Linked DNA regions of Cystobacter fuscus. The protein of the gene in region 1 binds, or shares a complex with, the protein of each later gene. Links are inferred from orthologs where the notes say so. Each region holds a gene or a part of one and is shown in the gene's direction. Other genes may lie near its edges.

What was found. The genes of interacting proteins can lie anywhere in the genome.
Region 2: the proteins of tsaE (region 1) and tsaD are in contact, whole or in part, in a crystal structure (PDB 6N9A), measured with the Thermotoga maritima proteins. The link is inferred for Cystobacter fuscus from one-to-one orthologs. Residues at the interface, in WP_004082108.1 of Thermotoga maritima: Leu37, Gly38, Lys46, Lys57, Val59, Lys60, Ser61, Thr63, Phe64, Thr65, Leu66, Met67, Val69, Pro71, Tyr82, Arg83, Leu84, Asp86, Asp88, Phe89, Asp93, Ile128, Asp130, Glu131, Arg134; in WP_004082750.1 of Thermotoga maritima: Cys10, Asp11, Arg49, His50, Leu82, Gly84, Gly135, Gly136, Glu154, Thr155, Leu156, Asp157, Asp158, Ser159, Glu162, Asp165, Lys166, Arg169, Leu170, Tyr175, Lys213, Thr214, Leu217, Tyr218, Gln221, Arg222, Asn324.

What each region holds. Positions count from the first base shown.
Region 1 is NZ_CP022098.1:7,035,445-7,039,751, reverse strand. Bases 1-3,000 are described here. They hold tsaE (tRNA (adenosine(37)-N6)-threonylcarbamoyltransferase complex ATPase subunit type 1 TsaE), read left to right. Parts: upstream 1-1,257; coding sequence 1,258-1,743; downstream 1,744-3,000. Other genes in these bases: CYFUS_RS28645 (class II glutamine amidotransferase), read right to left, coding at 2,296-3,000; CYFUS_RS28650 (hypothetical protein), read left to right, coding at 1,857-2,273; CYFUS_RS28660 (NAD(P)H-hydrate dehydratase), read left to right, coding at 1-1,261. Also shown: more of CYFUS_RS28645, read right to left, coding at 3,001-3,135; hutI (imidazolonepropionase), read right to left, coding at 3,208-4,307. UniProt on the Escherichia coli protein: Required for the formation of a threonylcarbamoyl group on adenosine at position 37 (t(6)A37) in tRNAs that read codons beginning with adenine.
Region 2 is NZ_CP022098.1:9,690,801-9,694,859, reverse strand. What follows is about bases 670-3,421. They hold tsaD (tRNA (adenosine(37)-N6)-threonylcarbamoyltransferase complex transferase subunit TsaD), read left to right. Parts: upstream 670-1,422; coding sequence 1,423-2,421; downstream 2,422-3,421. Other genes in these bases: CYFUS_RS39210 (hypothetical protein), read left to right, coding at 3,274-3,421; rsmA (16S rRNA (adenine(1518)-N(6)/adenine(1519)-N(6))-dimethyltransferase RsmA), read left to right, coding at 2,435-3,277; CYFUS_RS39225 (response regulator), read left to right, coding at 670-1,389. Also shown: more of CYFUS_RS39225, read left to right, coding at 1-669; more of CYFUS_RS39210, read left to right, coding at 3,422-3,675; CYFUS_RS39205 (hypothetical protein), read right to left, coding at 3,697-3,963.

The sequences.
Region 1 (4,307 bases):
CTCCCAGCGCAACCTGCTCGCCCTGGGGCCCTCGGGTCTCGAGCCCCAGGCACTCGGGGCGGTGGAGGAGCCGCGGGTGGGGGACGTGGTGGTGGATGCCATCTTCGGCACCGGGCTCACCCGGCCTCCCAGCGGGGAGTTCGCCAAGGCGATCGAGCACGTGCGTCGCTGGCGCGCGGCGGGGGCGAAGGTGGTGGCCGCGGACGTGCCCTCGGGGCTGCACTCGGACACGGGAGTGCCCTTCGAGCCCTGCGTGGAGGCGGATGCCACCGTCACCTTCGGCTTCCTCAAGCAGGGGCAGGTGCTGGAGCCCGGCGTCACGCTGTGCGGCGAGGTGCGGTGCGTGGACATCGGCATTCCCGCCGACGCCGTCGAGGCCCAGGCGGGCGCGGAGGTCTTCCTCGTCGAGGAGGCCGATGCCCGGGGTGCAATCGCCCCGCGCCGCTCGGACACCCACAAGGGCACCTACGGGCACGTGCTGGTGGTGGCCGGCAGCCTGGGCAAGTCCGGGGCGGCGGCCCTGAGCGCGTTGAGCGCCCTGCGCGCAGGGGCGGGGCTCGTCACCGTGGCCACGCGTGCCCAGGTGGTGGAGTCGGTGCTCGGCCATGCTCCCGAGCTGATGGGCTGGCCCCTGGAGGATCGCGGTCCCCTGGGGCGGGCGGACCTGGAGTCCCTGCTCGCCGCGGCGGAGCAGAAGGACGCGCTCGTGGTGGGCCCTGGCATCCCTCGCGGCGAGGAGACGGCGGCGCTGCTCGGCGAGCTGCTCGAGCGCGTGGACGTGCCCGTGGTGCTGGACGCGGACGCGCTCAACGCCGTCTCCACGGACCTGGGGGTGCTGCGCCGGGCCAGGGGGCCCGTGGTGCTCACGCCCCACCCGGGCGAGATGTCGCGGCTGTCCGGCCTGCCCACGAAGGAGCTGCAGAAGGATCGGGTGAAGGTGGCGCGGGACTTCGCGCGCACGCACGGGGTGACGCTCGTGCTCAAGGGGGCGCGCACGCTCATCGCCCACGCGGATGGCACCGTGTACGTCAACCCCACGGGCAATCCGGGCATGGCCACCGGCGGCACGGGGGACGTGCTGAGCGGCGTGCTGGGCGCCCTGCTCGCCCAGGGCCTGAAGCTCCCCGAGGCCGCCTGGACGGCCGTGTATGCGCACGGGCTGGCGGGAGATCTGGCCGCCGGGCGGCGGGGCCGGCTGGGCCTCATCGCCTCGGACGTGGTGAAGGGGCTGTGCTCGGTGTGGACGCGGTGGGAGCGATGAGCGTGCCCACGCTGAGCCACACGGTGCGCTCGGGCTCGCCCGAGGAGACCCACGGCCTGGGCGTGCGGCTCGGGCGGTTGCTCCAGCCGGGGGACTTCGTGGGGCTGGTGGGCGATCTCGGCGCGGGCAAGACGCACCTGGTGCGTGGCGTGGCCGAGGGCGCCGGGGTGGAGCGCTCGCAGGTGGCGAGCCCCACCTTCGCCATCGTCTACCCCTACCAGGGGCGATTGACGCTCTACCACGCGGACCTCTACCGGCTGGCCGACTACGACGAGCTGTACGCCACGGGCTTCCTGGACATGGTGGGTGGCGACGGCGCGCTGCTGGTGGAGTGGTTGGATCGCATCCCCGAGGCCGCGCCGCGCGAGTACCTGCGGCTCACCCTGCGCGAGGTGGGCGAGGAGTCCCGCGAGCTGGTGGCCGAGGCCTGGGGCGCGCGGCCCGCCGGCTTGCTGAAGGACTGGTTGCTGGCCGAGCGCTGACCGGGCAACACGGAGGGGGTCCGGGGGTTCGTGCAGCGGACAACAGATGGGCGGGCCGTGCCCTCCGCGGCGAGGGGTTGGCATATCCTGCGCCCATGAACCCCTGCCACGCCGTGAAGTGGTTCTTGCTCATCCCGCTCGCCAGTGTGGTGCTGATGGGGTGTGGCGCCATCGAGCCTCCGCCTCAGGAGTACCCCCACGCCACCGTCACCTTCGACGTGACGGTCCCCGACGGGACACCGTCCGACGCCGTCATCACCGTCCTGGGCTCGCATGCCTCGCTCGGTGGGAACGTGGCCCCGGGCTTCTACCTGCGCCGCCAGACCAACGGGCACTACACGGGGATGGTGCGCCTCGCGGTGGACGCGGAGGTGTCCTACACGCTCTGGCGGGAGGACGTCTGGACGCCGGAGCTGTCCTCGGAGGGCACGCCCGTGCCGCTCCGCTCCTTCCGGGTGACGGGGGACATGACGGTGAACGCCCAGATCGCCCGCTGGGGGACGCCGCTCCAGGGTCCTCCCTCTCCCTAGGGAGCGCCTCTCCGCCCGGGCCTCAGTGCCGGGCGTCCAGGTCCCCCACCCTCCAGTGGTGGAACACGAGGCCGCTGTCCACGCCGATGACGCTGTTCTCCGCCACCTCGTGCCAGTGGTCCTCTCCCGACAGCCGCTCACTGGCGAGCACGAACTGCTCCAGCCGATCCCCCGGCTTGGGCGCCCCCAGGTGCTTGCGGTGGGGGAGCCTGCCCGTCTCGGGGGCGGTGTCCGACAGGAAGAGCGAGCGGTTGCGCCGGGTGGCCGCCATCACATCCCCGTTGGTGACCAGGAAGTTCATGGACGAGCCGTCCTGCCCGGGCTCATCCGTGAGGCGCGACACCAGCCCCATCGTCTCCGCCAGCGCCCGGGCCACCTTCTCCACGCACGCCGGGCCCACCAGGCACTGACGCTGCTCGGCCAGCCGGGTGAGGAAGAGGTAGAAGCAGCGCTCGGAGTCCGTGGCGCCCTGGATGAGCGCGCGCAGATCCTCCCGGATGAGCGCTTCCACCGCCGCCTGGTGCCGGGCGAAGTTCTTCAGCGTGCCGTTGTGCACGAAGCACCACCGGCCATGGGTGAAGGGGTGGGCGTTGCACTTCTCCACCTGCCCCACGGACGCCAGGCGGATGTGCGCTACCACCGTGCGGGAAGACACCCGGCTGCTGACCCGCTCGAAGTCGGGGTCGCAGTGCGCCGGGCCCAATCCGTGCGCGACGAACGGATTGTCTCCCGTTTCATAGGCGGCGATTCCCCATCCATCCTTGTGCTCCCGCGATTGACGCAGGAGGGAATTCTTCTCCGTGACGAGCGAAGGATGAACGGCGGCGGGGACAGCGGATCTGAAACCAAAGAGGCGGCACATAGGCTTGCTTGTTTGATGCTAACGGCCGGCCCAGGGTGGAAGTTCCCTCGAATGCCACTTGTGCAACCAGAATCATGCACAAAGGGCTTTTTCCTGCTCTACCACGACATGGCCTCCCTTGATCACTATCCGTGCGTGATTGATTCCCAGGTGATAGGGAAGGTGGCGATAGTTTGAACACGAAAAGATGACAAGATTGGCGGGGTCGCCCACGGCAATCCGTCCCTCGGAACTCAAACCAAGCGCGAGCGCGGCTCCCCGGGTGGCGGCCCAATAGGCCTCGGCGGCCGTCAGCCCGTTCTCCAGGCAGGCGAGCCCCAAGGCGAGGGGAAGGTTCTCGCTCATGGCCGAGCCGGGGTTGAGGTTGGTGCCGAGCGCCACGTTGACGCCCGCGTCGCGCAGCTTGCGCCCGGGGGCGTAGGGGCGCACCCGCAGGAAGAGGGTGGCGGTGGGCACGAGCACGGCCGACACCCCCGCGGCCGCGAGCGCCTGGATGCCCGCATCGCTCACCTGCTCCAGGTGGTCCGCGGAGGCAGCGCCCAGCTCGGCCGCCAGCTCCGCGCCTCCCGAGGCGCTGAGCTGATCCACGTGCAGCCGCACTTGCAGCCCCCGCTTCCGGGCCGCCAGCAGCAGGCGGCGCGCCTCCGCGTGCGTGAAGGCCCCCTGCTCGACGAACACGTCGCAGAAGCGCGCCAGGCCCTGCTCGGCCACCGCGGGGAGGATCTCCTGGATGCACAAATCGAGGTAGGACTCGCGCCACTCGCGGTACTCCTCGGGCACCGCGTGTGCGCACATGAGGGTGGGGATGAGCTCCACGGGCTGGAGCGTGGACAGCCGCTGCACCACCCGGAGCATCTTCAGCTCGTCCTGGAGCGTGAGGCCGTAGCCGCTCTTCACCTCGGCGGTGGTGATGCCGTACTCGAGCATCAACTGGAGCCGGGGCAGGGCGAGCCGGATGAGATCCTCCTCGCTGGCGAAGCGGGTGGCGCGCACGGTGTTGGCGATGCCGCCGCCGGCCTGGGCGATCTGCAGGTAGGTGGCGCCCTGGCAGCGCAGATCGAACTCCGCCGCGCGCTCGCCGGCGAAGACGGCATGGGTGTGGGGGTCCACGAAGCCCGGGCCCACGAACTGACCATGGGCGTCCAGCACCCGGGTGGAGGGGCCCACCGCGC
Region 2 (4,059 bases), 2.7 Mb from region 1 along the record:
GCGCCCCCGCGCACCGCCGAGGGCTCCTCGTTCCTCGTGGATCCCGCCCCCGCGCACCGTGCCAAGGAGCAGGCGCAGCGCAGCCTGCTGCTCGATTGGAACCGGGTGGATGAGGATGGCCTCGGCTCCACGGGGGGTTGGGGCCCGGGCTGGTCCCCGGCTCCGCGCGCTCCGGCTCCCGTGTCCGCCGCCGGAGCCACGGCCGCTTCCACGGCGGCTTCCATGTCGCTCGGGGAGTTGTCCTCCTCCTCCATGTCCCGGGGTCCCATCTTCGGAGGGGCCGCGGTGGAGCCCAATCCGCTGCCCGTGGTGCTTCCTCCCGAGCCCGCGGGTCCGGCGGAGGAAGTCACCCTGGTGTCGAGCGCGGTGATCGAGCCGGCTCCGCCGCCGGTGTCCGAGCCTCCGGCGCCTGTCGAGGCTCCCATGCCCGTGCTGGAGGTCCAGCCCGAGCCCATGCCCGAGCCGGAGCCCATGCCCGTGCTGGAGCCCATACCGGAGCCCATGCCCGAGCCGGAGCCCATGCCCGTGTTGGAGGCCCTGCCGGAGCCCGTGCTGGAGGCCCTGCCCGAGCCCATGCCCGCGCCGAAGGTGGAGGCTCGGCCCGAGCCGAAGCCCGAGCCCCGGCCCGAGCCGAAGGTGGAGGCCCGGCCGGAGCCCAGGCCCCGTCCGGTGCCGTCGGAGCGCAAGCCGGAGGCGCCCGTCGCGCCGAAGCGGACGGGCCTCTTCATCGGCGTGGGGGTCGCGGTGATCGCCCTGGCCGCCGGGGTGGTGGTGATGACCCGATCGGGTGGCGAGAGCACGCCTCCGCCCGCGCCGGTGCCGAGCACCGTGCCCGCCTCCACGGCGACTCCTCCCAAGACGCCCCCTCCGTCCGAGCCCAAGCAGCCCGAGCCGCCGAAGCCGGAGGCCCAGGCCCCCGCCCAGCCAGCGACGCCCCCCACCGGCGCCGCCGCGGCGAACGGCACGCCCCCGGTGGAGGACACCAAGGAGCCGGTCGCGGGGACGGCCGCGCCGGATCCCGAGGCCCAGTACGCCGAGCTGGTGCGCCAGGCGCGCAAGTCCCTGGCCGGCGAGCGTTATCAGGCCGCGGCCCGGAGCTACCGTCAGATGCTCACGCTCAAGCCGGATTCCACCGAGGCCAAGGCGGGACTGGGCATCTCGCTCGTGCGCGGCGAGACGGGGCAGTACCGGGAGGCCATCGAGTTGCTGGAGAACGTGACGCGGGAGCAGCCCCGCAACGCCAGCGCCTGGCTGTTCCTCGGCGTGGCCCGCGAGCAGTCCCGGCAGAACAAGAAGGCAATCGAGGCCTACAAGCGCTATCTCACCCTGGAACCCTCCGGGAAGTACGCTCCGGACGCGCGGGCCTCCCTCAAGGTGCTCGGCCAGTAGGCGCGACGGCGGGCTCCTGGTAGAGAGGTGCCCTTGCTCGTACTCGGACTCGAAACCTCCTGTGATGAAACCGCCGCCGCCCTCGTCGAGGACGGTCGGCGGGTGCTCTCCGACGTCGTCTCCACCCAGGTGGACATCCACCGGCGATGGGGTGGGGTGGTGCCGGAGCTCGCCAGCCGCAACCACGTGATGCAGGTCATGCCCGTGCTGCACGAGGCGCTGACGCGCGCGGGCAAGACGCTCGACGACGTGGACCTCATCGCCGTCACCTCGGGCCCGGGCCTCATCGGCGCCCTCCTGGTGGGCGTGCAGGTGGCCAAGTCGCTGAGCCTCGCCACCGGCAAGCCCTTCGTGGGCGCCAACCACCTCGAGGGCCACCTGCTCGCCATCCGGCTGCTGGAGGACGCCCCGGAGCCGCCCTTCCTCGGGCTCGTGGTGTCCGGAGGGCACACCAGCCTCTACGAGGTGCGCGACTATGGCCACTACCGGCTGGTGGGCAGCACCCGCGACGACGCCGCGGGCGAGGCCTATGACAAGACGGCGCGCATCCTCGGCCTGCCCTATCCGGGGGGCCTGCCCATCGATCAGCTCGCCCAGAAGGGCAACCCGGAGGCCATCCGGTTTCCCCGCGCGCTGCCCGGCGCGGAGAACTTCGACTGGTCCTTCTCCGGGTTGAAGACGGCGGTGCTGCACCACGTGAAGAAGCACGGCATGCCCGAGGGTCAGGCCCTGGCGGACCTGTGTGCTTCCTTCCAGGAGGCGGTGGCGGACGCGCTCAGCCGCAAGTTCGTCGCCGCGGCGCGTCGGCTCGGCCTGCAGCGCCTGGTGGTGTGCGGCGGTGTGGCGGCCAACTCGCGTCTGCGCTCGCTCTGCCTGGAGCGCGCGCGGGAGCGCAACCTGAAGCTCTTTCTTCCCCCGGTGCGGTTGTGCACGGACAATGGCGCGATGATCGCCGTGGCGGGCTACGAGGCCTGGAGGCGGGGACTGAGGGGTGACTTCAGTCTGTCCGCGGATCCCGCCTGGCGCATGTGAAGGGAGAGACTCCGTGGAGACACCTCGTGAAATCCTCCAGCGCCACGGCCTGAGGGCCAAGCACAGCTGGGGGCAGAACTTCCTGGGAGATCCGGACGTGCTGGAGGCCATCGCCGACGCGCTGGAGTTGCGCGAGGGCGAGCCCGTGGTGGAGCTGGGTCCGGGCCTGGGCCACCTCACGCGCTTCCTGGCCGCCACGCGCGCGGCCGTGACGGTGGTGGAGAAGGACCGCGACATGATCGCGGTGCTGGAGAAGGAGGCCATCCCCGGGGTGCGCGTGGTGGATGGCAACGCGGCCACGGTGGACTTCGCCGAGGTGGCGGGTGCTCCCGAGGTGAAGGTCGCGGGCAATCTGCCCTACCACCTGACGAGCTCCATCCTCTTCCAGGTGCTCGAGCAGCGCGAGCACGTGACGCGCGCCGTCTTCACCCTGCAGAAGGAAGTGGTGGACCGGCTGTCGGCGGAGCCGGGTGGGCGGGAGTACGGGTTGCTCACCGCCATCCTCGGCCTCTATTTCAGCGCGGAGAACCTCTTCGACATCGAGGCGGAGCGCTTCCATCCGCCGCCCAAGGTGGACTCGGCGGTGCTGCGGCTCATCCGCCGCCCCGAGCCCCTGGCGCCGGTGGTGGATGGCGCGCGCTTCATCCGCGTGGTGAAGGCGGGCTTCGCCCAGCGCCGCAAGACGCTCATCAACTCGCTCAAGTCCGACAAGTCGCTGGGCACGCACGAGCAGCTCCTCGCGGCCCTGGCGGCGGCGGGCATCGATCCCACGCGTCGCGCGGAGACGCTCTCGTCCGTGGAGTTCGCCGCCCTCGAGCGCGCGCTGGGACCGGTGGAGGAGGGGCGCGGCGCGTGATGAAGCCCCTGCCCGTGGAGACCCTGGAGCCCATCCTCCACCGCTTCGGCGTGGTGTACGCGGTGTTCGCGCGCGTGGAGGGACAGGTGCTCCTGCAGTGGGGAGATCCGGCACCCATTCCGGTCCTCGACGAGAACGCCTTCGTGGGCGCCACGCGGGACATGGCCCGGGTGTACCGCTCGTTGGATAGGATGTTGCTGCCGCAGATGGACGTACAGGGTGAGCACCTGGGCATCCGCTCCAAGGTGGGCGATCAGGTGGTGTACGCGCTCTTCTTCGAGACGCGGCGCTTCGAGGCGGCTTCACCCGTGGAGCGGCTTCGCACCGAGTACTCGTTCTGCAAGTCCCTGAGCAACGCCGTGGACACCGTCCTCCTGGGCTGGCTGGCCGCGCGCTGAGCGGGCTCGGGGGCCCTGTGCTCAGGGGCCGCCGAACACCTTGGCCAGCTCGCCCTGGTGCGCGAGCCAGGCGCGGAACTCCTCTTCGGACAGCCGCATGCGCGCGAGCACGCCGCGGAGGATCTCCTCCGGGGAGCGCTCGCGCTGGCGCTTGAGCTCCAGGGCCATCTTGAGCAGGGCCACGCCGTAGAGGGGATCCGGCGGAGGGGGAGGCTCGGTCGTGCCGGTGGCCGGGGCCGGGGAGGGCTCCAGCTCGGTGATCGTCCTCGCTCGCTGACGTCGGCTCATCGCTCCAGGTCCTCGCGTGTCCCGCTCGCTTCCGCGCGTGGGCATCCCTGGTAGTGGACGCCTCTTGGGCCGTCAAGCCCGGCGTGCCCGCGAGGA